3 regions of the Ruegeria sp. CI5 genome follow, and region 3 is predicted to be linked to each of the others. Evidence: riboswitches for the same ligand, from Rfam matches in the RefSeq annotation. Region 3 holds a riboswitch; each other region holds the start of a gene.

The links. Region 3 has a riboswitch for cobalamin ahead of ACR0BA_RS00480 (DUF1636 family protein). Riboswitches for the same ligand answer to the same signal wherever they lie in the genome.
Region 1: linked by a shared signal. The riboswitch ahead of ACR0BA_RS10925 (hypothetical protein) and the one ahead of ACR0BA_RS00480 (DUF1636 family protein) in region 3 are both predicted to bind cobalamin.
Region 2: linked by a shared signal. The riboswitch ahead of ACR0BA_RS13995 (DUF1636 family protein) and the one ahead of ACR0BA_RS00480 (DUF1636 family protein) in region 3 are both predicted to bind cobalamin.

Annotation. Positions count from the first base shown of each region.
Region 1 covers NZ_JBQFQN010000003.1:49,556-59,050, reverse strand. The annotation lists gene ACR0BA_RS10975 (permease) at 1-406, shown strand, start outside; gene ACR0BA_RS10970 (hypothetical protein) at 448-837, opposite strand; gene ACR0BA_RS10965 (DUF1013 domain-containing protein) at 888-1,649, opposite strand; gene ACR0BA_RS10960 (ribonuclease T2 family protein) at 1,780-2,421, shown strand; gene ACR0BA_RS10955 (hypothetical protein) at 2,418-2,906, opposite strand; gene ACR0BA_RS10950 (lactoylglutathione lyase family protein) at 3,103-3,600, shown strand; gene recR (recombination mediator RecR) at 3,672-4,265, opposite strand; gene ACR0BA_RS10940 (YbaB/EbfC family nucleoid-associated protein) at 4,312-4,656, opposite strand; gene ACR0BA_RS10935 (DNA polymerase III subunit gamma/tau) at 4,743-6,497, opposite strand; gene ACR0BA_RS10930 (protein-tyrosine phosphatase family protein) at 6,653-7,156, shown strand; gene ACR0BA_RS10925 (hypothetical protein) at 7,160-7,567, opposite strand; cobalamin riboswitch at 7,654-7,869, opposite strand; gene ACR0BA_RS10920 (TetR/AcrR family transcriptional regulator) at 7,900-8,433, opposite strand; gene ACR0BA_RS10915 (alpha/beta hydrolase family protein) at 8,557-9,414, shown strand.
Region 2 covers NZ_JBQFQN010000004.1:245,629-255,123, reverse strand. The annotation lists gene ACR0BA_RS14025 (hypothetical protein) at 1-1,218, opposite strand, end outside; gene ACR0BA_RS14020 (hypothetical protein) at 2,001-2,174, opposite strand; gene ACR0BA_RS14015 (hypothetical protein) at 2,217-2,522, opposite strand; gene ACR0BA_RS14010 (hypothetical protein) at 2,575-3,189, opposite strand; gene ACR0BA_RS14005 (hypothetical protein) at 3,245-3,544, opposite strand; gene ACR0BA_RS14000 (hypothetical protein) at 3,908-4,207, opposite strand; cobalamin riboswitch at 4,852-5,059, shown strand; gene ACR0BA_RS13995 (DUF1636 family protein) at 5,163-5,561, shown strand; gene ACR0BA_RS13990 (ABC transporter ATP-binding protein) at 5,558-6,364, shown strand; gene ACR0BA_RS13985 (ABC transporter substrate-binding protein) at 6,361-7,314, shown strand; gene ACR0BA_RS13980 (FecCD family ABC transporter permease) at 7,315-8,343, shown strand; gene ACR0BA_RS13975 (helix-turn-helix transcriptional regulator) at 8,691-8,906, shown strand; gene ACR0BA_RS13970 (addiction module antitoxin) at 8,991-9,203, opposite strand; gene ACR0BA_RS13965 (BrxR family helix-turn-helix transcriptional regulator) at 9,411-9,495, shown strand, end outside.
Region 3 covers NZ_JBQFQN010000001.1:96,568-106,062, forward strand. The annotation lists gene cobJ (precorrin-3B C(17)-methyltransferase) at 1-565, opposite strand, end outside; gene ACR0BA_RS00455 (precorrin-2 C(20)-methyltransferase) at 562-1,290, opposite strand; gene ACR0BA_RS00460 (precorrin-8X methylmutase) at 1,287-1,916, opposite strand; gene cobG (precorrin-3B synthase) at 1,916-3,043, opposite strand; gene cobN (cobaltochelatase subunit CobN) at 3,040-6,333, opposite strand; gene cobW (cobalamin biosynthesis protein CobW) at 6,340-7,395, opposite strand; gene ACR0BA_RS00480 (DUF1636 family protein) at 7,398-7,781, opposite strand; cobalamin riboswitch at 7,864-8,068, opposite strand; gene ACR0BA_RS00485 (LysR family transcriptional regulator) at 8,141-9,016, opposite strand; gene ACR0BA_RS00490 (NAD(P)-dependent oxidoreductase) at 9,125-9,495, shown strand, end outside.

The DNA.
Region 1 (9,495 bases), on a different contig from region 3:
CGAACGCCGCGCCCGGTTCCGTCGGGAATTCGTGCAGAACGGCCTGTTCCTGCTGAAGTGGCTCGCTCTGGCCTATGTGCTCGAGGCGCTGCTGATCAGCTATGTTCCGGCTGATCTGATCGCGCGGCTGGTCGGTGGCGACGGTGCCTTGCCGATCGTGATCGCCGCCTTTGTCGGGATGCCGGCCTACCTGAATTCGTATGTCGCGCCGCCGCTTTTGGCCGGCCTAATGGAGCAGGGGATGAGCGCGGGCGCCGCGATGTCGTTCATGATCGCCGGGGCCGTCAGTTCCATTCCGGCCATGGCGGCTGTCTGGTCTCTGGTCAAACCCCGTGTGTTCGCAGCCTACATCGGGCTTGGGATCAGCGGAGCTATTGCAGCCGGGATCCTGTTCCAGCTTTTGTAAGAAGAAAACCGCCCGGAGTATTCTCCGGGCGGTTCTGCAAATCAGCTTGCGCCGCAGTTGCTTGGCAATTTGAACCGATAGCGCGGTTCGCCGCTGTCCACGTAAACCCGCTTTTCTACACAGGCCGTGGTTCCGACACTGCGCGCGATCGGCGCCTCGGTCGCGGTGATTGAAGTTGCCGATCCGTCCGGCAATCGAACCGACGCGATGACCCCGTTCTTGAGATCACCATTGATTGGTGTGGCCGACAGCACGGGAACGGTCAGAAACGCTTCGTGTTCGTGTTTCCCATCGCCGCTGAACAGCAGCAGACCGGCAGCTACGGCGATAACGGCCACGCCGCCCAGAATGGCCAGTCCCTTTGTTTTTGCGAAAGCGTAAATCGAAACCGCCCGGTGCGGCCCGAAGATAGACGATAGAATGTTCAGCATGGTCCAGTTCCAAAAAGGCCCCGGTCCATCGGACCGGGGCCAGCACAGTGTCAGTTGCGCAGATCGTCCTCGTCGTCTTCTTCGGCGCCGCCCTTGGGCAGGTTGAAGAAGCTGTCGGCATCCACCACTGCTTCGTCTTCTTTTTCCTCGTCGCCGTCATCGGACAGCGAGAAGGTTTCCAGCCCCTCGATCGCCGTGGGGATCTTGGGAGCGGCATCCATTTCCAGCGACTGTTCGGTCGAGACCAGCTTGCGGCGCTCGTCATCGCTCATGACGCCACCTTCGGCGGCCTTCTTCGCAGCGGCTTTCTGGACGGCGGCATCCAGTTCCGACTGTTTGCACAGGCCCAGCGCGACCGGGTCGATCGGCTGCATATTGGCGATGTTCCAGTGGGTGCGCTCGCGGATCGACTGGATCGTGGGCTTGGTGGTTCCAACCAGTTTGGCGATCTGGCCATCGGTCAGCTCCGGGTGGAACTTGACCAGCCACAGGATCGAGTTCGGTCGGTCCTGACGCTTGGACAGCGGCGTGTAGCGCGGACCGCGGCGCTTTTCCTCGCCGGCGGCGGCCGGGTTGAACTTGAGCTTCAGCTTGTGCAGCGGATCTTTCTCGGCCTTGTCGATCTCTTCCTGAGTCAGCTGGTTGTTGGCGATCGGGTCGAACCCCTTGACACCTGCCGCCACATCGCCATCAGCGATGCCTTGCACTTCCAACTCGTGCATGCCCACGAAATCCGCGATCTGCTTGAAGCTGATCGTGGTATTGTCCACCAGCCAAACGGCGGTTGCCTTGGCCATCAGGGGTTTTGCCATCAGCCCGTCTCCTTTGAATACATCTGTCCCGTCGCCGGAATTCGGCGGCCCCGTGGTCTTGGGGCAGGTTTCCGTTGTCGGGGAACTTGGCCCGTATATAGTCGTGCAGATGCAAGAAGGGAAGAGGCGAATGCGCTGGGCGTTGTTGGGGCCGCTGGTGTGGATTTTGGGCGCGACGGCCGCGCTGGCCGATGGCGAGAAGTCGGGCGTGTTCGACTATTACGTCCTGTCGCTGAGCTGGTCGCCCAACTGGTGCGCCCGCGAAGGCGACGCGCGCGGATCCGACCAGTGCGATGCGCGCCACGATCACGGCTGGATCCTGCACGGATTGTGGCCGCAATATCACCAGGGCTGGCCGTCCTATTGCCCGACAGCCAAAGCACCGCCGTCCCGCGCGATGACCCGACAGATGGAAGATATTCAAGGCAGTTCGGGCCTGGCCTGGCACCAGTGGAAGAAACACGGCACCTGTTCGGGCCTGTCTGCGGTGGACTATTACGAGCTGTCCCGGCAGGCTTATGAGCGCATTACCCGACCGCCGGTGTTTCGCAAATTGGACAAAGCCGTGAAACTGCCGGCGCGCGTGGTCGAGGATGCCTTCCTCAGTGCCAATCCAAGGCTCGAGCCGGACATGATCACCGTCACTTGCAAGCACGGTTACATCGAAGAAGTGCGCGTCTGTCTGTCACGTGATCTGGACCCGGTGCCCTGTGGGCGGGACGTGATCCGGGACTGCACCGCTTCGGATGCGTTGTTCGATCCGATTCGCTAGAGCTTCTTGTTCTGGCAGTCCCGCGCATAGTCCAATGCCTTGGCGGTGCCCTTCAGATCGATCGCCAAAACCCGCTCGCCTGCGGGGTTGTAGATCGTCATCGTCTTGTTCTGGGCGATGGCTGCAACAAAGTTCCGGTCGGTGAAGAACACGGTCGCACCGGGCACCCGATCCTGCTTGAACCCGATGGCTGTGGCGTCAAAGCTCTTGCCGTCCAGCTCGAACCGGATCGGATAGGATTTGCCGGGCTCGATGTTGCCCCACCCCTTGTGGAAAACGGTGAAATAGCCCCGATTGTCCAGCGCATCGTAGCCCAGGCGCACCACGGACAGGTCCTGATACACCGTCTGGATCAGACAGCCGTTGCCCAGATTGGGGTCCATCATGATGTTCCAGCCTTCGACGAACCCCTTGTCGACCAGTTGCTGTGACCACGCGGAAGTGGCGGTGAAGGCGGCGAAGGTCAGGGCGAGAAGGCGTTTCATGGCGGGTTCCGATATCAAATGGGTCAGGCTAGGGCATAGTACACGGTGCGGGGTCGACGGAAAGATCATTCTAGGCCTCGGCAGCAGTGCATGATGATCTATGTGCATGGAACAACACGGCTTTGCCTTGTGGGGCGGGCGCTTGAAACAAGGACGTTGCAAAATACGTCTTGCCCAATAGACCAAGGAGCAAGCCATGCCTCAACATCCAAGAACATTCTCTCACATCGGGTTGTCCGTCCCGAACGTGGACGAAGCCGTGAAATTCTATTCCGAGGTTTTGGGATTTTACGTGATCATGCCGCCAACCGACGTGGTCGAGGATGACACGGACATCGGCGTGATGTGCACGGACGTGTTTGGCCCGAATTGGAAAAAACTGCGTATCGCGCATCTGGCGACCGCCGATCGTATCGGGATCGAGCTTTTTGAGTTTGATGGAAACTACGCGCCGGAAAACAACATCGACTTTCGCAGGAACGGGACGTTCCATTTCTGCGTCCAGGATCCTGATGTCGAAGGCTTGGTGGAAAAAATCGTGGCGGCCGGCGGGAAACAACGCATGCCTATCCGATACTACTACCCCGGCGAGAAACCCTACCGCATGGTCTATGTCGAGGATCCGTTCGGGATAGTCTTCGAGATCTACAGCCATTCCTATGAATTGACCTACTCGTCGGGTGCCTACACCTGACCGATGGGTAAAGTGGTACCTTGCAATCGAGGAGGGGCGAGAGCGTGCTGCTTGCAGGCAGCACGCGGCGGCTACAGTTCTTTCCGCGCCCGCAGCGCTGCGGTGATGGTCCCGTCATCCAGATAGTCCAGCTCGCCCCCGATCGGCACGCCCTGCGCCAGCGAGGTCAGGCGGACCTGTCCTTCCAACTGATCTGCAATGTAATGGGCCGTGGTCTGCCCGTCGACGGTGGCGTTCAGGGCCAGGATTACTTCCGTGATGTTTTCGGCGGTGACGCGGTCGCGCAGGCGGGGGATGCGCAGGTCTTCCGGGCCGACGCCGTCCAGCGCCGAGAGCGTTCCGCCCAGCACATGGTAGCGGCCTTTGAACACGCCCGCGCGTTCCATCGCCCACAGGTCGGCCACGTCTTCGACCACGCACAGCTCACCGGTGGCGCGGTCTTCGGAATTGCAGATGTCGCAGATGTCGGTGGTGCCCACGTTGCCGCAGTTCAGGCATTCGCGTGCGGTGGCGGCGACCTGCTGCATGGCGTCCGACAACGGCGTCAGCAGCAGGGCGCGTTTGCGGATCAGGTGCAGCACCGCCCGCCGGGCCGAGCGCGGTCCCAGCCCCGGCAGCTTGGCCATCAGATCGATCAGGGCGTCGATGTCACTGTTCGAACTCATGGCCTGTCCTGCGTGGCTTTGGCGGCGGGGGTTTGAGGGGCGAAGATCAGAACGGCAGCTTGATGTCCGCCGGCAGGCCCATGCTTTCGGTCAGCTTGGCCATTTCTTCCTGCGACCGCTCGGCGGCTTTGGTCTGCGCGTCCTTGATGGCGGCCAGGATCAGGTCCTCGACCACTTCCTTGTCGTCGCTGTTGAAAATCGAGGGGTCGATGTCCAGACCTTTCAGTTCGCCCTTGGCCGAGGCCGTGGCCTTGACCAGGCCCGCGCCGGATTCGCCGACGACCATGATGGTGTTCAGCTCTTCCTGCATCTGCGCCATCTTGGTCTGCAGTTCCTGCGCGGATTTCATCATCTTGGCCATGTCGCCCAGACCGCCGAGTCCTTTGAGCATCTGTATGTCTCCTGTCATTCGATTTGCGGCCTAAATACGGGCCGTCTGCGTCCTTCACAAGGGCAGCGCGCCTTCTGCGCGGATGATCAGTCTTCCTCGAACGGGTCCCATTCGTTTTCGACCTCGGGCAGGGCTTCGGTTTCGACCTTGGCCGCACGGTTCTCGGGTGTTTCAATCCGGGTGATGCGGGCCTTGGGGAACTGTGTCAGAACCGCCTGAACCAAAGGGTGTTCTTCGGCCTTGGCCTTCAGCGCCAGCTCGGCCGCGTCGCGCAGTTCGGCGATGGTGGGCGCGTCCCCGTCCGAGACGATCGAGACCGCCCAGCGATTGCCGGTCCAGCGCTGCAGCGCGGACCCGAGCCGCGCGGCCAGGTCGGTGGGCGCCTTTTCGGTGGGCGTGAACTCGATCCGGCCCGGCTGGTACGAGACGAGGCGGACGCCGTTCTCGACCTCGACCAGCAGCTTCACGTCACGGTTGGAGCGGATCAGCTCGACCACATGCTCAAACGTTGGATAACGCGCCAGCGCGGTCTGCACGTCTTGGGCCAACGCCGCCGTGGGCGCGCCGCCCACACCGCGCGGGGTGGGCGCATGGGCCGAGGCCGTCGCGGTCACGGGCGGGGCGGTGTTGCCGGCAACCGGAACGCCGCCCCCCGGCCCGCCGACGGGCGGCGGAGGGCTGTCCTGAAGGCGCTTGATCAACTCTTCCGGGCTGGGCAGATCGGCCACATGGGTCAGGCGGATCACCGCCATTTCCGCGGCCATCATGGCGTTGGGGGCGGCCGAGACTTCCTCTAGTGCCTTCAGCAGCATCTGCCACATCCGGGTCAGCGCCCGCATCGGCAGCGCCTCGGCCATCTGCTGGCCGCGGGTGCGTTCATCGGGCGATACGGTGGGATCTTCGGCTGCGTCGGGGGTGATCTTTACCACCGAGACCCAATGCGTGATTTCGGCCAGATCGCGCAACACCGCCAGCGGGTCGGCGCCCTCGGCATATTGCGCGCCCAGTTCGGTCAGGGCCCCGGCCGCATCGCCGCGCAGGATCATGTCCATCAGGTCCAGCACGCGGCCCCGGTCGGCCAGTCCCAGCATCGCGCGCACCTGGTCGGCGGTGGTTTCGCCGGCACCATGGCTGATTGCCTGATCCAGCAGCGAGGTCGCATCCCGGGCCGAGCCTTCGGCGGCGCGGGTGATCAGTGCCAGCGCGTCATCCGAGATTTCCGCGCCCTCGGCGGTGGCGATCTTGCGCAGCAGGCCGATCATCACTTCGGGCTCGATCCGGCGCAGGTCGAACCGTTGGCAGCGCGACAGCACGGTGACCGGAACCTTGCGGATCTCGGTCGTGGCGAAGATGAATTTCACATGCTCGGGCGGTTCCTCCAGCGTTTTCAACAGCGCGTTGAAGGCGCTGGTCGACAGCATGTGGACTTCGTCGATGATGTAGATCTTGTACCGCGCGCTGGCGGCGCGATAGCGCACGCTGTCGATGATCTCTCGGATGTCGTTCACGCCGGTGCGGCTGGCGGCGTCCATTTCCAGCACGTCCACATGGCGACCTTCCATGATGGCCACGCAATGCTCGCACTGGCCGCAGGGTTCGGTCGTTGGGCCGCCATTGCCGTCGGGTCCGATGCAGTTCATGCCCTTGGCGATGATCCGGGCCGTGGTCGTCTTGCCGGTGCCGCGGATGCCGGTCATGATGAAGGCCTGCGCGATCCGGTCCGCCTCGAACGCGTTTTTCAGCGTGCGCACCATGGCATCCTGACCGACCAGGTCGGCAAAGGTTTCCGGGCGGTATTTTCGGGCGAGAACCTGATAGGCGGGGCTGGACTGTGTGGTCATGTCTGCTCTGACGGATTCGTACTGACGATGCAGGGTAGAGTTCCAGGTGCCCCGCGTCCACAGCACCGGTGCAGGTTTTTCGCTTTGGCGAGCGCGCGGTGTGAGGCATACTGCGCGGATCAAGTTCAATCAGCCAGTTTCGGGGGGAACGTCTGATGACAAATCTTGTGGTTCATGCATTGCAGGTGGGCGGCGGTACGCTGGCCCTGACCTCGGTTCCCGGCGGTGGCGGCGACTATGAGGGAGACCTGGACCTGATTTCAGCCTGGGCGCCGGGGCTGGTGATTTCGATGACAACCCTTGCCGAACTGGTTTCTGTGGGTGCGGGCGAATTGGGCTGTGACATTCATCGGCGCGCCTGTCGGTGGGCGCATCTTCCGGTCGCCGACTTCTCGGCGCCGTCGACCGAGATATCCGGCCGATGGCCCGAAGTCAGCGCCGCCGCCCGCCATGCGCTGTCGGGCGGCGGGCGGGTACTGGTCCACTGCCGGGGCGGTTGTGGGCGGTCTGGCATGGTTGTTCTGCGCTTGATGATCGAGAGCGGCGAGCAGCCGGAACAGGCCCTGAAACGCCTGCGGGCCGTACGCCCCTGCGCGGTTGAGACTGATGCTCAGATGGACTGGGCCGTCGCCCCAGCGCGCGAGGCACTGGCGACCTGACATTCAGGCGGTTGCGCGGAACTCGCGCTCGGCCCTGACCACGGGCATGATCGCCGTGGCCTGCAGCATCGCACAGGGTCGATCACTGATGACCTGCGCAGGCAGGGCGTCGCTCTGGTCGTCAAACAGCATGTCGGCGTAGGTATCAAGGCAGCCGGACGGTGTGTCGGCGGCCGCTCCGCAATACACGCGGATCCGTTCGGGACGTGCATCGAACCGCGCCGTGCAGCCATGTTCGCAATGGGCCAGTTCGCTGCTGCCTTCCACTTGGAAGTCGGGGGATGTTGCCGCCTGCGCCGTCGCCATTGCCTGCGCGATGGCCCGTGCCATGCGCGCCAGTGCCGGGCAGCTCTTTCCGGTGCGCTGGCAGATTGTTGCCGCGAATTCATGGGTATCGGTCTTCCAAATCATGTTGCGCCCTCCGCGCGCTGGGCGGGGTGGATTTGGACAGACGCCGGTTTCAAGGCCAGACCCTGCCCGGACACCCCGTCCGAGTTTCGGTTTCACGTTTGATGGCAGGTCTCCTGACTTGCGGGTCTTTGCTTTGCCGACCTTCCCAACCTTGCGGTCAGTGGTTTTTCGGCATCGCTCTCCGCCTACAGTTGCGGGGGCAGTCGCGGCCTTGGTCCGCTCCGGAGTTCCGGGTTGGACCGCACCGTGTTCCCTTTTCATCCCGGACCGAAACGGCACGGGAACCATCCCCTCATCGCTAGCGGTGTACCCGGGATCGAGTCAAGACGGTTTCAGCCCGGTTGCCGGAGTGAGTCCCAAGGGAACAGATCAGGCAGTCTGCGCAGCACATTCGAATCCCTGCGGGCACGGGCCAATTGCCAGCCGCCCTGCATTACGATGAACAGGGTGTCCGCAGCATTTTCAGGGTCGGAAACTCCGAACCGCGCGGCGTGATTTCGAACTTCGATGATCCAGCTTTCATACAGACGGTCGGCATGTTCCCGAAACGCGCGGTTGTCGGGGCTTTCGAAAAGGGTGGCGGCGATCGGGCAGGTCTCCCATTGGACCGAGGTGTCGAACAGCTTCGCGATTTTGTGGCACAGAGTGGTGACCCCGTCGCGAAAATCCGCGGCGTCGTTGAATGCCGCAGCGATCATGCTCAACATCCCGTCCGAGGCCCAACTGGCCGCCGCCAGGGCCAGATCCGGCTTGCCCTTTGGAAAATGGTGATAAAGCGAACCCTTGGGGGCTTGCGCTTCGGCCAGCAATTCCGCCAGACCGACACCGTTATAGCCCGAGCGCTGGAACAGTCGGGCGGCAGTCACGATCAGGCGATCTTTGGTGTTTGGTGGACGTTGGGTCATGCAGGCCAAATATTGACAGGCCTAGACCAATTGGTCCAGACACAAAGTATTAGACCGATCGGTCCAGAGTGTTTGGAGGCAAAGATGTTGGATTCGCAGCACGCGGTTGACGTGGAAGACTTTAAGTTTCCGTCGGGCCAGACCCAGCTGGCGGCGCGGCTTTACACTCCGGCGGTCGAGCCGCAAACCGTTGTTGTGCTGAACGGCGCAACAGGAGTGCCACGTGACTACTATCAGCACTTTGCTCGCTGGCTGGCCGCCGAGCGCGGTATGGCTTGCCTGACATATGATTACCGGGATTTCGAGCATTCGCTGACCGGGCGGCTGAAAGACTCGAAGGCCACGATGGCGGACTGGGCGCTGATCGACATGCCCGCAGCGCGTGCCGAGATGCGCCGTCGCTATCCGCGGGCAAAACTGTGGGTGATCGGGCATTCGGTCGGTGGAATGCTGGGTCCGCTGCAACCGGAAATCGAACAGATCGACCGGATGATCTGTGTGTGCGCAGGTTTGGTGACGGTGGCCGATCACCCGTGGCCCTACAAGGGCTTGGCGACTTTGTTCTGGTATGGCCATGTGCCACCTCTGGTGCATCTGCTGGGGTTCCTGCCAGGGAAACTACTGGGATTCGGAGCCGACTTGCCGGCTGGCGTCTATTGGCAATGGCGCAAGTGGTGCACATCGCCCACCAGCTATCTGCCCGAATTGGGAGACACGCTTCCCCAGGCGGATTGGAGCCGGGCGAACGCCGCGGCGGATATCATTGCGTTCGAGGATGACCAGACAGTGCCACCGCCCGCCGTCTGGCGGCTGGCTGAACTCTATGGTCCGACCGCCCGTCGGCACTTGTTGGATCCCAAGGATTTCGGGCTGTCCGAAATCGGTCATATCGGCGCCTTCGCCCGGCGCAGCAGTGCCGTTTGGCCGCGATTGATCGCCTGACCCGCCCGCAAGCGCGGTTTTCAGGAACAACGACGAAATGCAGAGGTTGGATTGACCGGGCCGAATACGCGGCGCGGCGTC
Region 2 (9,495 bases), on a different contig from region 3:
GCTGTTCAACGCAACCAGGCGCCGGTACGTGTTTGGAGAGAAATGCCGCATTTTCTCCAGCATCTGAGTGGATTTCGCGAAGTTGGCATATTCGACCCGCCCACCGGCATCGTTGTCGTTCAGATTGCTGCGACGGATCAATATCGCACCGGCGGGAACGTCTCCATCATTCGGCTGATGGTGCTTCGTTTTCTTGTGTTTGAGTTTTCCGTCTTCGACCCAATACCAGTAGGGTGTGAAATCAATATTTCCCACACGGTCCTGCTGGTTGAAGATGAAGTCGAGCAGAACAATCTCCGTAAGCTCCTGCATCCAGAATGCCATCTGTTGATCGCTGACTTCGGGCCCAAGGTCCTTGTTGATCTGCCGGTCCTTTCGGCCTTCCCTGACACCCTCTGCAATGGCCTCGGGCAAGGGTTTTGACGACCGCAAGGCCAGGAAAGCGGGTGTTTCCTGAAAATCGCGATTCTGGCCTTTGCCCCAACCGGATTTACGGGTGCCGTTGATTTCCGAGCCGTAGCGATGACCGGGGCTATCAAGCAGGACACCGTATATCTGCGTTCGATCCGCAGTGAACAGATCATCCGTCGGTTGGTACGAGTTCGGGTCGGCATCCGCAGCCACGAAAACCCGCCAGCCTTCATGGTTCATGCGCCCGCCATGAGATCCGCCGGAAATCGCAAGGCCGGGCTCTGCAACCTCGGTAAGATGCGCCTTAGCGTCCATGCTGCGCCAGACCGCCACCGGAACTTTCACCGTCGCGTCGAAATACCTTGAGAAATGATAGTAGAGCAGTGACGAGGTGGAAAATGTTCCGCTTGTACCCTTCTGGTTCATGGTGGATTTGAATTTGGCCACTCTGCCATTGGCCAGTTCTTTTGCCGACTTGCCCTCCTTGCAAGCGTTTCTCTCGAACTCAGAGCGGTTCCCCACGTAGGGTCCTTCCGAAATATCGTAGACGGCCATTCCCGGGCTGGTGCTCCAAGTTTTTGGGCAAATGGCGATTTCGGGCGCATAGAAATCGATCTCGCAATAGGCAGTTTCTTCCTCAAGATCGCTGTTCTTGTACTCGCCCGTTGGGACTTTTTCGATCCGAATGCAGCGTTCCGTAACACCATTGGGACTATCAAATGTCGTGGCTTCTCCGCGAACATCGTCGCTCGCCCACAAGGCTGTGGGTGCAATGAGAGCCAGTGACCCCAGAAGATTGAATCTCATTTGGATAGTCCTCCGGATGTCATTTGGGGCAAATCGCGGCCTGTTGTTCGGCGGAGATCTTCAAACTGGGGTCGACACTGAAGTTTGAGAATTTCGAGTCAATCCACTGGTCACACCCGCCCGAACATGGGGCCCCGTTTCGGGCATCATTCCAATATTTCTTGGCCCTGTCTTCCGTCCAGCCGCAAAACTGAACAAGCGCCATTGCCGACAAGGCGCCTGAGGAATGAACGCCCCACATGCAGTGCACCAGGACAGGACCCTTTCCAGGGTCCTCAATCACCTGGTGTATGGCGGCCATGACACTGCCGGGGCGGGACGATCTGGCGCTCTGATAGTCAAAGGCTCCGTTTCCACAGCTGGTGCGGCCGTATTCGGTGTTCTTGCCGAAATCCGCATAAAACCCGGCCGAAAACCCTTCATCGCACAGTGTTTCGCGCTGAGCGTTGCTCAAGCCCGTTCGACCCTTGTCGCCGCCCTTGAAGCCAGAGCGGTACAAAACGCCGCTTAGGACCGGGCGAAAGAAAGCGACGCCGTCGACGCCTCCGTCGCTGCCCCTAGAGAGCATCTGGCTGTTGCTTGGGCCACCGTTTCGACTGGTCACGTCAGAATTCGCCGCAGTTGCCAAAACACCGATGAATATGAGGGACGTCAAAAACCGCATGCGTATTCCTTTCTGTTTTCAGCCGGCGATGCTCACGCTTTTCCTGCCGGAAATCCCGCGGAGAGGCGCGTTCACGGTAACCAGGTCAGGTCGGCGGTTGGCTTCTCGCCCTCCAGAATTAAATCGGCCACACTAGGTTGATGATAAGCACGACCACGAAGTAGGCCAGAACAACTTTCCAGTTCCATTGGTGTTTGTTTTCTTCGTTGATCACACCGGCCGATTTCAAGGCCAGGTTGGTGATGATCAACGCGACAACGGTAATCGCCGCATGTGCCAGGTCGAAATGCAAGTTGGAGCTCCTTTTTGCAGATTTGGGATTGATGAATGTGTGTCAGCAGTCACCTGACGGCAGCATCGCTACGTCCGAGTATCTTCCCTCAGATGTCGTGATCCGAGCACAAGCACCGGTCTCCTTGTTGAACCAGTACGAGGTCAGCCCTTCGCTTCGGATGAGTTCAAACCCGAGACTTTGAATGCCCATTTCAGCCTGACCCGCTCTTGCGCCTTCAAATGACGACAGATCGCTGGAACTGCCCACGGTAGGAGCACTTGCTTCCACTGATCCGCCACTTTCGTCGCATCCTGCAAGCACAGAGACACTGACCGCGCCGATCGCCACTAGAGTCTTGGATTTCATCTGTTCTTCCTGATTGTTTTGGAAATGCGGTTCAGGGTTTCAGGTCGATCACCTACTCAATTCCAAAAATGACGTTGTAGTCGACGGCAGAGCTGCCGCGGTTGATGACCTCGACAACATGATCGCCGGATTGCCACAGCTGTCCGCGATACTCCTTGTCCGTAGACATCAATCCCAGCAATTCAGACCCATCGGGGTTGCGAATGACGTAGTCCAAGGATCCATTTCGGGGAGCAACGCGGACGTAAAGGAACTGTTCGTTCTTCGCGCCAAGAACGTATTGCTGCGATTCCCCTGGCGCGAGTTGGCCGACGAGCTCGGCGCCGGTGGATCCGGCATCGAATGTGACGCGCTGGCTACCTGTAGACCCGGAAGCGCCGTCCATGGCTCCGCCACCATCATCCATCGCCTCGACAACCGACATCTCGCCAATGCTTCCGTCCTTGTACGCAATGCAGCGCCAAAGTGTTCCGCCGGCGTCACGCAGCATGACGAGCGTGCCGGCTTCCGAGAACTGTGAGCTTTCGATCGTACCGGATTGACCGTCCGGTCCACCGACCTGTCGCAGATGGTCGATACACGCGTCGTCGGCGTCTGACATGGCCAGGGCGGCCGTTCCGCTGATCGCAAGTGCGGGTGTGAAAAGATTCCAAAAACTGCGTTTCATAAGCAGGTCCTCTGTCGGTCTATCGTAAATGTTGTGTTTCCGGTGAGCAGAAACCTCACTTCGCTTCCCGCAACTTTGCCAGAAATTCATCGCATGCCTGTGCGCTGCCGACGATCTCGTCCGTCGTTTCAATTCCTTGCAATGATGCCATCTCGGAGTTCACGCGATTGAGGATCTGATCTGCTTGCTCGGCGGTGATCAGGTTCTCGGCCTGAGCTCCCTTCAATGTGGTGCACACACCGGCGGACAAGCCTGTCGCAACGCCGACACCCATCGCGGCCCCGCCGCCCAAGGTCATCGCTCCAACCACGCCGAGGATGAGCCCGATCACAAGCCCCAAGATCACTTTTCCCATGTTTTCCTCCCATTTTGCGGGAAAGAGTTCCGCCTTCATTCCTGGCGCAAACCACGTACCCATCTGCATATCAAAACCAGTGCCAACAGGTTGAGCACCGGTGCAATCGCCGCGAGCCACGGTTTGGCCGACTCTGAGAAAAGGTCCACCGCAAGGACCCAAGGCAGACCCAGCGGCAAAAGGAATACGCCGGACAATGGGTCTCGTTCCTGTCCAAACCAGCCAAAAGTGCCCGTCACAAACGCAAACAACGCCAACAGGTAAAGGGTCGCGAACGCGATGATGGTTATTCTGCAGACCAAGCCGGACCTCAGCGTATCAAGCCAGTGCTGCGCAGCTGATTTCGGCTACGCATCAAACCGGTCACAACGCGCCTTCGTCGCCGAGGAACTCGATACCAGCTGTCGCGCCATCACTGTAGGCAATACAATTCCACGGAGCCCGATCCTCTCCAACCCCAACGGTAACTTGTGTTCCAGCCTCGCTGAACGCGGATGAGAGCACGACCACTTGCGAATTGTTTGTTGTTTTGGCCACGTCTCGCAGACACGCCTGTTGGGCGGGGGTCAGTTCGGCAGGTGCGCTTGACGTGCTGGTGTCGTCACACGCCGCTAGCAGTACGAAACACGTCGCGCCTGAAATCATCATAACTTTGTTAATCATTTTCTTCTCCTCTTGGGTTCGCTGATGCTTGTGGAATAGGTGGTCCTTTTTGCGTGCTCACGTCTAAGCGGTCCCCGATTTTGCGGCCAATGACATGGCTGGCAGACAGATATCCTGCCGATCCCCGGGACCGTGAACAAAGCGTGCTGACGTGATGAAATCACGGGCAAAAGCCGGTGCGAACTTTCGCGGAAGGGTTCGTAAATTTAATCCCGGCACTGCGTCCTCCCAACGCTGATCTTCGTAAAATGCCTTCCGACCGCCAGCACTCACTCCAGCAGTCGGAAGGGCCCGACGAAACGGGCGACAGCGACAACAACGGAGGTAAAGCTAAAGTTGTGTCGAATTCGTATGTTTGAATCAATCACAGGATAAATCAATGATTTTTCCGCGCGTAAATTTTGTACGCTTGCCAACGATAGGCTTCTGCATTCAAAGGGAAAAGGCGAGGCCGCTCACGGAGGCTTGGCAGTCGGCCCGCTTGCGCCGCCGTGTTTCGGGACCTTCCGAGCTATCTTAATCCAGTTGGTCAAAACGACGTGATTCGCGGCCCGGTCTGTCGCTCAGGTGGTGCCGAAGGGTCGCCTGGATACCTCCATTACGCACCCGCCCAGAACGTCGTTGACAGTGCAACCCGACTCATGGATGAGATTTGCGCTGATGGTTCCCGATCGTTTCGGCGGTCGGGTAAAAGGGAATACGGTGCGGCGCCGTTCTGACGCCAACTCCGTGACTGCCCCCGCAACTGTAGGCGGTGTGCGACCCCCGGATGCCACTGGGCCGATAGGTCTGGGAAGGCGGGGCAAGCCATACACCGCGAGTCAGGAGACCTGCCATCATCAAACGCAACTCAACCCGGGCGGGGTGTCCCGGAAGGAGGCCAAGATGGCATTTTCGGCTTACGCCGCTGACATGACTGGTTCCCTTTCCGCCCCGCGATTTCGCGGAGGGCGAAATGAACCGACAATCAACACATCACATCACGGTTTGCCTATCTTGCCGACCCAAGAGCGCAGCCGTACGCCCCGGGCCTGACCTGATCGGACGATTGCGCGCCGCGCTGGCCGAAGACGACGGTTTGGCAGGTTTTGACGTTTCCGGTGCGGCCTGCATGGCCGGGTGCACCCGACCTTGTACCGTCGCCTATCACGCGCCGGGCAAGGCATCTTACCTGTTTGGCGGCCTGACGTCTGAAGAGACCGGGGCATTGGTGGAATTCGCCCGGCTGTACCAGCAGTTGCGCGATGGATGGTGCAGCTCGGTCGACCGCCCGGCCGGGCTTCGCCACGCGACGCTGGCCCGCATTCCAGCCGCGATGGCTGCGTCTTCGGAAAATGCGGATTGCGCCTCATGAGCGCGCCTTTGCTGTCGGTGGATACCGTCACCTGGGCGCCGCGAAAACGAGCGCCGTTGGTGCTGCACGAGACCAGTTTTGCGCTGATGCGCGGGCAGGTCATGGGGGTTGTGGGGCCGAACGGTGCCGGCAAGACAACCCTTCTGCGGATGATCTACGGCTATCACCGTCCGTCCTCGGGCGACATTCTGGTGGACGGCGTGTCCGTCAAAAGAATGGCCCCCCGGGCGCTGGCGCGTCAGGTTGCCGCCGTGCTGCAGGAGCAGCCCTCGGATTTCGCGCTGACCGTGCGCGACGTCGTGGCGTTGGGACGTGTGCCGCACCGGTTAGGCCTGTCCACGCCCGGCAGTCGTGACCACCAGATCATCGAGTCCGCGCTTCACCGAATGGATCTGCACGGGTTTGCCGACCGTGGGCTGGCCACTCTGTCCGGCGGCGAGCGTCAGCGTGTGATGGTCGCCCGCGCCCTTGCCCAAGAGCCCCGGATTCTTGTGCTGGACGAGCCTACCAACCACCTGGACATCCGCAACCAGCTAGAGGTGTTGCGGCTGATCCGGGACCTCGACCTGACGATCGTCACCTCGCTGCACGATCTGAACCTGGCCGCCGATGTCTGCGACCGTGTTCTGATTCTGAAGAACGGTCGACCCTGCGGCTTTGGCCCAACCCAGACAGTGCTGAGTGACAGGCTGGTCTCTGACACGTTCGATGTCACCGCCCGGCAAGAGCAACTCAGCCTCAGTCACAAACCTCACCTGACCTATCAACTCCCCAATCCCCAACCAGAAGGAAGCTTGGAATGAAACCGACCACCCTAGTCCTGGGCTTGGCTTTGGCCGCCAATACCGCGATCGCGGAAACCACCGTGCAAAGTTGCAATCGAACCGTCACCTTTGACGAACCGCCCAAGGCGGCGATCTCGAACGACGTGAACCTGACGGAAATGATGCTGGTGCTGGGCCTGGCCGACCGAATGGTGGGATATACCGGCATTTCCGGCTGGAAGACGTTGGACGAGGACATGCGCGCCGGAGTGCAGCAGCTGCCCGAGCTGTCGGCCAAGTATCCCAGCAAAGAGGTGCTGGTCGGCGCAGATGCCGATTTCTATTTCGCGGGCTGGAACTACGGGATGAAAGTGGGTGGCGAGGTGACGCCAGAGACGCTCGAACCTTTCGGAATCAAAGTCTACGAACTGACTGAAAGCTGCATCCATATCGGCGACAAGCCCAAAGCCAGCATGAGCGACATGTACAACGATCTTCTGAACCTCGGTCGTATCTTCGGTGTCGAAGACAGGGCGCAAAAGCTGGTCCAGGGATATAAGGCCGAACTTGCTGAGATCACATTCAGCCTGAATCCTTCGGACGAACCGCTGCGTGTCTTTGTCTATGACAGCGGCGAGGATACGCCGTTCACTGCCGGCCGCTATGCCATGCCGACCGCTCTGATCGAGGCCGCAGGCGGCGTCAACATCATGGATGATTTCGAGAAAAGCTGGGCGACCGTCACCTGGGAGGAAGTCGTCGATCGCAACCCCGAACTCATTGTGATCGTCAATTATGGCGACGTCGCCGCCGAGCAGAAGCGGGACTTCATGGTCAATAATCCTGCATTTGCAGATCTGGACGCGGTCAAGAACGATCGTTTCGTGGTCCTGGAATATGTCGAGGCCACACCCGGACCGCGCAACATAAAGGCGGTTCGGAAGCTCGCCCATGGCTTTTGGGGCCCGGCTGCCTCGGTCGGCAACTAAATGCGCGTAGTGCAGGCGCGCCGGGTACTTCCGCTCTGGGCAGCGATGCTGGTGGGGCTGGTCGTGTTGGTCGTGTCCTTGTCCTTTGCGATCTCGGTGGGGGCCATTTCGGTGCCCACCAAGACCGTCTGGGGAGTGTTGCTGCACGAAGCCGGCCTATCCTCGGACGAGCCGACATGGTCAAAGGGCCGCGTCGCGATTATCTGGGAAATCCGTTTTCCGCGCGCCTTGCTTGCCGTCATGGTCGGGGCCGGACTGGCGATAGTCGGGGCCACCCTCCAGGCGGTCACAAGAAACCCGCTGGCCGATCCGCACCTGCTGGGCATTTCGGCCGGCGGCGCGTTTGGAGCCATTCTTGCCTTGTTGCATACCGGCTTGTTTCTGGGGCTTCTGACCGTGCCGGTCATGGCGTTTCTGGGTGCCCTGGCGGCCACGCTGACGGTCCTGAGCGTTGCCCGCTGGGCCGGCGCCACAAGCGCGGACCGCCTGGTCCTGACCGGTGTGGCGGTGTCTTTCGCCATCATGGCTGGTGCCAACATTCTGATTTTCCTCGGCGATCCCAAGGCGGCTCATACGGTCGTGTTCTGGACGTTGGGCGGGTTGGGGTTGGCTCAATGGTCATACCTGATCTACCCGCTGGCGATCCTGCTGCCATGCGGTACCTGGTTGTGGTTTCAGGCTGCCAGGCTGAACGCGATGACCATCGGGGATGAGACTGCAAGCTCGCTGGGTATTGCGGTGGCGCGGTTTCGGCTTGGTGTCTTTGCAGCTGGCGCGCTGATCACCGGAGTCATGGTGGCCTTCTCGGGCATGATCGGCTTCGTCGGTCTGATGGTTCCGCATATCGTGCGGTTCCTTGTTGGCGGAGACTATCGACGCGTCGTCCCTCTGTCAGCAATTCTTGGGGCTTTGTTCCTGCTCTGGGCGGATGTAGTCGCCAGAACTGCAATGGCCCCGGAGGACATCCCAGTTGGCGTCGTCACGGGTCTTTTGGGAGGGATCTTCTTTATTCTGTTGTTGAAACGCTGAGTGTTGAGGCCCGTTGGCGGATCATCAGCCAAACGGTGCTTGAAGCTGGCGGAGCACCGGCGAAGGCGCGCGGCAAAGGAGTAGAACTTGCAAGCAAGCCCTTCACTATCTTAGCCGTATTAATGGGTAATGGCGGAGGGGAAGGAATACCGAAAATCCCGTCTCAACGTAGCCACCGGTGGCCGATGACAAATCGAGGAATCGAGGCGGGTGTTGTCTGATACTCGCAACCTCTCCGGAAGTTCGGGCAGCATGCGGAATTCGCGCAAACTTCTGACTTTACTCGTTTTTCCATTCACGCCTTGGTTTGCGAGCAACCAAACCGAGTTGTGCGAAAGGAGTAACACATGCAACCGACTTGCTTGAACCAGAAGGAATTGGCGGCGCGTTGGAGGATCAGCCATCGAACGCTCGAGCGCTGGCGGTGGGCCTGCGAAGGGCCAGTTTACATGAAGATCGGCGGACGCGTGGTGTATCGGCTGGAAGACATCCTGGCGTTCGAACGCGCCATGCTTCTGGGCAGGACACGAGATCAGATCGCGGAGCTTGACTTCGCGGGGTAACCGCGTGTGCCGCTTGGTTGACCGCCTCCCCCGGCTCGGAGACCCCACAACCCGGGGGAGGTCAATTCGAGCACGCCGATTTGGTCATTCGCGATTTCGGGCGATCACATCAGAAACGCTCAACGGCTTGTATTCCTCCTCGGGCGCAGAAAACGCACGACCAAGTACCGATTTCAGGCGATCGAATGAGTCGCGATTGCCGTTTCCCGACTCATTCCGGCCGGTCTCATCCTCACCTGATCCGATCTGGTGGGAGCCATTTGCCCCTGTGCTTTTCCCGTTCTGCTTGTTGGGCACGAAATCCATCCTTCTGTGACTGACGCGCAGAATAACGAAAAAACGGCTTGATGGCATAGGTTTATGTGAACCGACGTACCCAAGCCGCGTCCATCCCATCACGCGATTTGCGATTGCCTGCGCTCAACTCCTCCGCTAGCATCGCCTCAAGCACAGAAAATGTGCGCGCATAGTTACCATGCGCATCGGCCAAGCCGGGAGAGTGATGTGGAAGACAGCAAGGCGGAGCTTCGCTGGGGCGTCGAGCAACGGCTCGAGTTCATCGAGTTCCGCCTGTTTTGGGAGGGGCGCG
Region 3 (9,495 bases):
CGGGCTCGCATTCCTGCCGCAGGATTTCCAGCGTCTTTACAAAGCCTTCGGGCCGCGACTTCGAGCGCGGATTGTAAAAGGCCATTGCGAAATCGGCCTGCGCGGCCAGCCGCAGGCGTTTTTCGATCACCGCCCAGGGCTTGAGGTTGTCACTGAGGTTGATGGCGCAGAAATCATGGCCCAGCGGCGCGCCCGCCCGGGCCGCGGCGGCCAGCATGGCGGTGATACCGGGTAGTACGTCAATCTGGATGTTACGCCAGGCGTCGGGGCCGTTTTCCAGCGCCTCGAACACGGCGGCGGCCATGGCAAACACGCCCGGATCGCCCGACGAGACCACGACCACCCGCTTGTCCTCGGCCGCCATGCGCAGCGCGTGCTGCGAGCGGTCGATCTCGACCCGGTTGTCGCTGGCGTGCAGGGTCAGGCCCGGCCGTTCGGCCACCCGCGCGACGTAGGGAATATAGCCCACCACATCGGTCGCCTCGGCCAAGGCGGCGGTCACCTCGGGGGTCACCAGCGCCTCGTTTCCGGGGCCAAGCCCGGCGATCTTGACCCAGCCGCTCATGGCCGCCGCCCCCGTCCATGCACGATGATGATCGAGAAATAGGGCGTGACCTCGGTGCAGGCGTCGCTCAGTTTGCGAACGGTCTGGTTGGGCATCTGCGCGTATTCCACGATCCAGGCTCGGTCGAACAGGCCCGCAGTTTTTAGCGCACGCTTCACCTTGTCGATGTTGCGGCCGATCTTCATCACCACCAGCGCGTCGGTGCGCGCCATGCGGTCGGCCAGAACCTCTTCGGGCAGAGTGCCCATCAGCACCGTGAGGATGTCGTCGCCCCAGGTGATCGGATCGCCCGAGGCCGTCCACGCGCCTGACATGCCGGTGATCGCCGGCACCACCTCGACGGGCACCACGTCGCGCAGGCGGCTGTAGAGATGCATGAACGAGCCGTAGAAGAACGGGTCTCCCTCGCACAGCACCACCACGTCCTCGCCCTGATCGGCCAGCTCTTTCAAGCGCGCGGTGCAGCGTTCGTAGAACTCGGCCAGCAGCGCATTGTAGCGCGGATCGGCGACCGGGATCTCGGTCGTGACCGGGTATTCCATGGGAAACTCGACCGCATCATCGCGGATTATCCCGTTCACGATCTTGCGCGCCTGCCCGGTACGACCGGGCTTGCGGAAATAGGCCACGTGTTTCGCGCCGCGCAACAGGCGGTCGGCCCGGACGCTCATCAAATCAGGATCGCCGGGGCCGAGGCCCACGCCATAGATCGTGCCCATGCTCATTCCGCCCGGCTTGCGATGGCGTTGATCGCGGCAACGGTGATGGCGCTGCCGCCCAGGCGGCCCTTGACGATGCAGCTGGGAACGGGCTGGGCCTCCCACAGGGCGTCCTTGGATTCGACCGCGCCGACAAAGCCCACAGGGCAGCCGATGATCGCGGCGGGGCGGGGGCAGTCGGGGTCCTCGAGCATGTTCAGCAGGTGAAACAGTGCCGTGGGCGCGTTGCCGATGGCGACCAGTGCGCCTTCCAGATGCGGGCGCCACAGTTCCAGCGCGGCGGCGGATCGGGTGTTGCCCATCTTCTCGGCCAGCGCGCGCACGCGCTCGTCATGCAGGGTGCAGATGACCTGGTTGTCAGCGGGCAGGCGAAAGCGTGTGACGCCTTCGGACACCATCCGCGCGTCGCACAGGATCGGCGCGCCGTTTTCCAGCGCGGCGCGGGCGGTGCGCACGAAGCCGTCCGAGAAATGGATGAATTCTTCCAGCCCGACCATCCCGGCGGCATGGATCATGCGGACGGCGACCTGCTCTTCGTCCGGATCAAAGCGGGCCAGATCGGCCTCGGACCGGATCGTGGCGAAGGATTGCTTATAGATCGCCGCGCCGTCGGTTTCGTATTCATAGGGCATCAGGTCAGGTCCATGGTCTTCAGTGTTTCGGGGTCCAGCCCGCGCTGGACGGGCTCATCCCCCGCGCGGCCGTGTTTTACAAGATCAAATCGCCCGTCGCGGCCCACCAGCGTCAGATCGGCCGCGCCCATGCGTGCGCAGCCCTTGGCGCAGCCCGAGACATGCAGACTGCCGGACACGCGCGGGGCCAGCGCGCGGGCGATGGCGCGGGTCTCAGCCTGCGCCTGCGGGCAGAATGGCGCGCCGGAGCAGGCGTCGGTGGTCAACAGGGGGTCGGCGCCGTCGGTCACGAAGGCCGGGGCCGGGATCGCCGCCCCGCCTTCCAGCAAGAACAGCCGCCAGGGCGTGACGCGCAGGGCGGCGGCGCCCGAGGCCTCGACCAATGCACGCAACTCGGCGGCGGGCAGTTGCCCGAAGGCCGCGCCATAGATCGGGCCGATTGCGCTGTTGCCGGGGTGCATCGCCGGTGCCGTGGGGCCGGGGGCGTGGCCCTGCCATTCGTCGGGCAGAGCCTGCACCGCGATCAGGCGGGCCATGCGGCGGATGTCAGAAGTGAAGCGCTCGGAGAACCACCTGGCCAGATCGATCACGCAGTCGATCGCCGCGTCCTCGGTCACCAAGCGGCCGGTCTCGGCCCCGTCGGCGCGCAGGATCAGGCCCGCAGGTCCTCGCTCCAATCGGATATCGGCCGAGTCCCCGGCCAGCAGCCGCGCCTCGCCGGTATCCACCGCAAAGCCGAACTTGGCGGGCAGGGCGGGCAGATCACCCAGCCGGTCGATCAATGCCTGAGTCAGACGCGTGGTCAGGTCGCCCGGCTGATACAGCGGCGACACAAGAATGTTGCGCCGGGTTTCGATGCCCGGTTCGGCATCCAGCAGGCTCAGCGCCGACAACTCGGCCAGCAGTGGCTGGTGATCGTCTTCGGCCACGCCGCGCAGTTGCAGGTTGGCGCGGTTGGTCAGGTCGATGGTGCCGTTACCGAACCGCAGCGCAAGATCGCACAGCCCCAGCGTCTGCGCGGCGCTCAGCCGGGCCAGACGCGGGCGCACCCGCACCACCAACCCGTCGCCGGACATCATCGGGCGGTGGGCGCCGGGGCACCAGCCCTGAACGACCGGGGCGCTCATCCCAACCCCTCCAGATCCGCGCGGATCGAGTTGCGGCGGGTGTTCCACAGCCCGGCCTCGAACAGCGCGCGGAACCGGTCCTGCATGGCCTGATGAGCCTGCGGATTGGCCTGCAGCAAAAAGGCGTCCACCTCCGGGTTGCCGAGGGTGGCATCGTGATAGAGGTCGAACAGGTGCGGGGCGACGCTGCCCGACAGATGTGCGAAAGACGCCATGTGATCCAGCGTCGCGGCGATCTCGGCCGCGCCGCGGAATCCGTGGCGCTGCATACTGGCGATCCAGTCGGGGTTGGCGGCGCGCGCATGGACCACGCGGCTGATTTCCTCGGGCAGGGTGCGGGCGCGGGGCGTTTCAGGGCGGGTATTGTCCAGGTGGTACAGCTGCGCCTGCCCGCCTGTCAGCTTCTTCGCGGCGGCAAATCCGGCCTCATGCGTAGCATAGTCATTGGCCAGCAGCAGATCGGTCTCGGTCAGGTCCTGCAGGTGCACGAAACTGTCGGCCTGCGCCACGCGCTGGGTGATCCCGTCGGGGTCGTGGGCAATGTGCTCGCCCTCGAAGGCAAAGGCGCTGGCATCCAGCCAGGCCTGACCGGCCTGCGCGCGTGCCTCGTCGGTGTAGGTTTCCGACAGGTGGGTCATGTTCAACCCATAGCTGCCCGGCGCCGGGCCGTAGACCCGCGCGGCGGGCGGCTGGCCCGCGTAGGGGTTCCAGTCGGGCGCCTCGTCGCGTTCTGACAGCGCCCGGACCGCCTGACCGAACAGCGCCGAAAGGGTCGGGAACACGTCGCGGAACAGGCCTGAGACGCGCAGGGTCACGTCCAGCCGCGGGCGCTCCAGATCGGTGATCGGCAAGACCTCGATGCCCGAGACGCGCTCTGACCCCGGATCCCAGACCGGTTTGACGCCCAGTAGGTGCAGCGCCATGGCGAATTCCTCGCCCGCCGTGCGCATCGTGGCCGAGCCCCACAGATCGACGATCAGGCCCTTGGGATAGTCGCCTTCCTCCTGCAGGTGGCGGCGCACCAGTTCTTCGGCCAGTTTCACCCCCTGCGCATAGGCCGCGCGGGTCGGGACGGAGCGCGGATCGGTGGTGAACAGGTTGCGCCCGGTGGGCAGCACGTCGGTGCGCCCGCGATAGGGCGAGCCGGACGGGCCAGCCTCGATCCGTTTGCCGGCCAAGGCATCCAGCAGGGCCTGCCGTTCGGTCTGTGCTGACGCGGCAGTATCGAAATTGCCCGCAACCTGCGGCGCGCGGCCAAAGACGTGCAGCCCGTCGCCGAACTGGCTTTCCTTGATGTCACAGACGAAGCGGTCGATGCGGGTGATAGCCTCGGCGGTGCTGGTGGCCTGATCCAGCCCCAGATCGGCCTCGAGCCCGATGGCCTGCGCCTCATCACGGATATCGGCCTGCAACCGGTCGCGCCGTTTGGGGTCCAGCCCGTCGGCGTTCGAGAACTCGTCCAGCAGCGATTCCAGCCGCACCATGCGGTCGGGCGTGCTGCTTTGCTTCATCGGCGGAGGAATGTGGCCCAGCGTCACCGCCCCGATCCGGCGCTTGGCCTGCGCGGCCTCGCCCGGGTCGTTCACGATGAACGGATAGATCACCGGCAGATCGCCGATCAGCGCCTCGGGCCAGCATTCCGCCGAGAGCGCCACCGATTTGCCCGGCAGCCATTCCAGCGTTCCGTGGGCGCCGATATGGATCAGCGCATCGGCGCCCAACCCGTGCCGCAGCCACAGGTAGAAGGCTACGTAGCCGTGCCGGGGCGTGCGCGACAGGTCGTGGTATTCGTCGTCGCGCAGTTCCGGACTGCCGCGTTCGGGCTGTAACGCCACCAGCGCCTTGCCGCGCCGAAGCGCGGTGAAGTGGAAGGCCCCATCGGCACAGGTCGGGTCGTCCTCGGGTGCGCCCCAGACGGTTTCCAGATCGGCGCGCAACGCCTCGGGCAGTTGCGCCAGCGCCGCGCGGTAGGCCGAGACCGGCCAGGAAATCCGGGCGTCCAGCAGGGTATCGGCAATCGGTTCGGCGGGGGCGGTGTCATAGCCGGCGCCCTGCAGGTCGGACAGGATCGCCTCGGCCGAGGCCAGCGCGTCCAGCCCCACCGCATGGGCCATCTGCCAGTCTTTGCCCGGATAGGTGGACAGGACCAGCGCGGGGACCTGTTGCGCCTTTGGTTTCTCGGCCAGGTCCACCCAGGCCATCGCCCGGTCGACGATGGCGGTGATCCGGTCGGGCTCGGGTCGGTGGGCGAAACGGGAATATTCCAGATGCGGGTCGCGCTTGCCCGGCTCCTTGAACGAGGCGACACCGGCTGTGATACGCCCGTCTACCTCGGGCAGGACCACATGCATGGCCAGATCGGCGGGCGACAAGCCGCGTTCGGCCTCGGCCCAGGCCTTGCGGCGCGAAGTGGCCAGCGCGACCTGAAATACCGGCACGCCCGCCACGTCCAAGGGCGATGTGCCCGACGCGCCCTTGCCCGAAAACGAGGTGGCATTGATGATCGCCGAGGGCGTCATCTCGGGGATAATCTCGGCCAGCCATTCCGCCGCCGCAGGCGCCTTGAGCGAGGGCGCGAACAGCCCTACCGCCTGATGACCCCGCGCGCGGATTTCTCGGATCAGGGCCGCGACCGGCGCGGTATCGGCCGCGGTCAGGTAGGCGCGGTAGAACGTCACGATGATGCGCCGGCCTTCGCCCGCGAATGCGTCCTCGGGCGCAATCACGCCGCGATCCGGGCACCACGCGCCGCAGTCGGGCAGAGTCTTGGCCCCCATCACCGGCCCGGCATAGAGTCCCGCCGCCAGCGCCATCTGCGCCAGCGCCGCCTGCGCGGCCACCTCGCCGCCGGTGTCGCACAGATGCGCCAGCCGCCGCAGGGTCGAGACCGGCAGGGTGGAATAGTCGTCCAGCCGCGTATCCTCGCGCCCGTCGGCGGGCAGCACCGCCAGCGCGATGCCCTTGGCCTGCGCCAGCGCCAGCACCTGATGCAACCCGTAGGACCAATAGGGCACGCCGCCGATCAGCCGGATCAGGATGCCCTTGGCGCCCTCCAGCGTCTGCTCAACATAGGTGTCGACCGACAACGGGTGCTTCAGCGCCGTCAGGTTGGCCAGCCGCAACGAGGGCATCCGCCCCTCGGGCCCGCCGCCGCGATGCCAGCCGGCCGCGAAAGCACCCAGATCGCTGTCCGAAAAGGACAGCACCACCAGATCCGCCGGGCTCTGGCCCAGATCGGTCGGGGTCTCGGTTTCTTCGAGCCCGTGGCTTTCGCGGAAGACGACGTGCATCGGTGCTTACTCGGCGGCCTCGGTGACGCCCGTCAGGATGCCGCGGATCGCGGCCTCGTCGATGTCGTCATGCTCGGCGATGACCACAAGGCGCGAGCGGCGCTCTTCCTCGGGTTTCCACGGGCGGTCATACTGGTGCCGCACCCGCGCGCCGACCGCCTGGACCAGCAGGCGCATCGGCTTGCCCTGAACGGCGGCATAGCCCTTGACCCGCAGGATGTTCAGCTCGTTCGCCAGACGCTCGATATTGGCGACCAGCTGCGCCGGGTCGGTCTGTTCTGGCAACTCGACCACAATGCTTTCGAAATCGTCATGTTCGTGGTCGTCATGGCCATCGTGATGCGAGGGGCGGGCGTCCATGTCGTCCTCGGCTGCGGCCTCCAGCCCCAGCACCACGCGCACGTCCACCGCACCCTCGGCCACTTCGACCACGGGCAGGGGGCGGGGCGCCTCGGCGGCGATGATCTCGCGCGCCTTGGCCACGCCTTCGGGGCCGGCCAGGTCAGGCTTGGTCAGCAGGATGATGTCGGCGCACGAGATCTGATCCTCGAACACCTCGGACAGGGGCGTTTCGTGGTCGATCGAGTCATCGGCCATGCGCTGGGCACCCACCGCCGCGACATTCGGGGCGAAGCGGCCTGCGGCCACGGCCTCGGCATCGGCCAGAGCGATCACGCCGTCCACGGTGATCTTGGAACGGATGTCGGGCCAGTCGAACGCCTTGAGCAGCGGTTTCGGCAGGGCCAGACCGCTGGTTTCGATCAGGATGTGATCGGGGCGCGGGTCGAGCGCCATCAGCGCCTCGATCGTGGGGATGAAGTCATCGGCCACGGTGCAGCAGATGCAGCCATTGGCCAGTTCCATGATGTTTTCCGCCGGGCAGTCGGGGATGGCGCAGCTTTTCAGGATTTCGCCATCGACGCCTACATCGCCGAATTCGTTGACCACCACGGCCAGCCGCTTGCCCTGCGGGTTTTGCATCAGATGGCGGATCAGCGTGGTCTTGCCCGAGCCGAGAAAGCCGGTGATGACGGTGACGGGAAGTTTTTCGAGGGTGCTCATGCTCAGGCTCCAATCGGGGGAATGCGGGCGGCGCAGTTCTTGCGGAAATGTTCAGGGCGGTCGCGCCATTTCACAAGGCCATCATCGGCGGCCAAATATTTGGTGGCGCCTTCGACGATGATCTCGACATGGTCGGATTCGTTCAGGTTTTCATAGACGAAGGTCCAGCGCGACGGCCCGCCGCGCAGAACGATAGAGCAGCCCTGATCGCAGTTCGACAGGCATTCGACCGGCTTCAGGGTGATGCCCGCGGGCAGGTCGGCGGCTGCCAGTGCCTTGTGCAGCAGCGTGCCGGGGCGCTGGGCGTCATCCTCGATGGGTAGCCCGCGTCGGCAGGTGGTGCAGACCAGCAGTTCAACTGGTGTGGTCTCGGTCACGTCTCTCATCCCCCCTCACTCGGTTGTCGGGGGACGGGGTATGCGCGGGCCACGTTGCGGACATGGGCCCGACACCGGAACACCCCGTCCGGTTTGTCTTCGGGCGTTGGCAGGTCTCCCGGCTTGCGGATGTCAGAGCGGCGCTCTGTCGGATGTCCCGCCTTCCCGGCCAGCAGCCAGTGGCATTTGGGCACCCTCTCCGGTCACGGTCGCGGGGGCGGCTGCGTTTGACGGAAAACCGCTGACGCATTCCCTTTTCATCTGCTTGCACAGACACCAACGCAAGCGACATGCGGCACGGGCAGGGGGGTTGTCAAGCGCGCGGGGCCAAGTGCCTCGCGTCGGATCGAAAAAGCGACTTGCCGGGATCAATCCGCGGCATCGCCGGCCAGCCGGTCGCGCAGCCAGGCCAGGAACAACTGGGCAGGGATGGACGGAGGCGCCGCGCTGACGCTGCGGATCAGATAATGCGACTGGGCAAAGGGAATCGCCGGCCCCGCAACCCGGATCGGCGCGCCCTGGGCGATGGCGTTGCGCGCGAACCGCTCCAGAACGGTGGCATAGCCAGCGCCGGCCATCACCAGTTGCAGCGCCGTGACGGTCGTATCCGCCGAATTACGCGCGGGGCGGTCGGGCAGGTCGGTGCCCGTGGCCTCGAAGTACCGCGACCAGTTGTCCTCATACCCCAGAATGTGAATCAACGGGCCGTTTTGCAGGTCTGGCGCCGGGTCCTGCGCCCGGCAGACGGGCACCAGCCGTTCCGAGCACAGCTGTTCGGCCGCAACTCCGGGCCAGTCGCCATAGCCCAGCCGGATTTCCACGTCCACATCCGCAGGCGCGGCCGAGTCGTTCCAGATATGTGACACCAGCCGCACCGGGATCTCGGGGTGCTGGGCGCTGAACGCGGGCAGCTCGGCCGCGATCCAGTAGGTCATCGTCGATATCGCCGCCCGGATGGTCAGCGCCTGCCGCGAGGCGGGGCCGAACAAGCTGTTGGTGGACAGCGCAATATCCGACAGCGCCCGGCGCACGGTCAGCGCATAGGACTGGCCCAGCTCGGTCAGCGACAGGTGTCGGGCGTTGCGGGCAAAAAGCGGCTGCCCGAGGTCCGCCTCGAGCGAGCGGATATGCAGCGACACCGCCGTCTGGGTCAGGCCCAGTTCCTGCGCGGCGGTGGTGAAACTCAGATGGCGGGCGGCGGCTTCGAAGCTGCGAAGCCAGGCCGGATTGGGCAGGCGGTCCATTCAGCACCAAAATATTTTGCATTTAGATTGACTTATTATTCGTTTCTTTTGTCGATGGGCAACGGAAATACTCGTGCCAACGAAATTGCGCCTGCGGGAGGGCAGAACATGAAGGTCGGTTTCATCGGTTTGGGCAATGTGGGGGGCAAGCTGTCGGGGTCGCTGCTGCGCAACGGTATCGACCTGACGGTACACGACTTGAACCCCGATCTTGTGGCGGAGTTCGCCGCCAAGGGAGCAAAAGCCGGTGAAAGCCCGGCCCAGATGATGCGCGATTGCGATGCGGTCATCACCTGCCTGCCGTCACCCGCTGCCTCGGACGCGGTGATGCAGCAGATGCTGCCCGAGGTCACCCGCGGCAAGATCTGGATGGAGATGTCCACCACTGACGAGGCCGAGGTCAAACGCCTGGCGGCCATGGTGATCGAGCGCGGCGGGGCGGCGGTGGACTGCCCGGTTTCGGGCGGGTGCCACCGGGC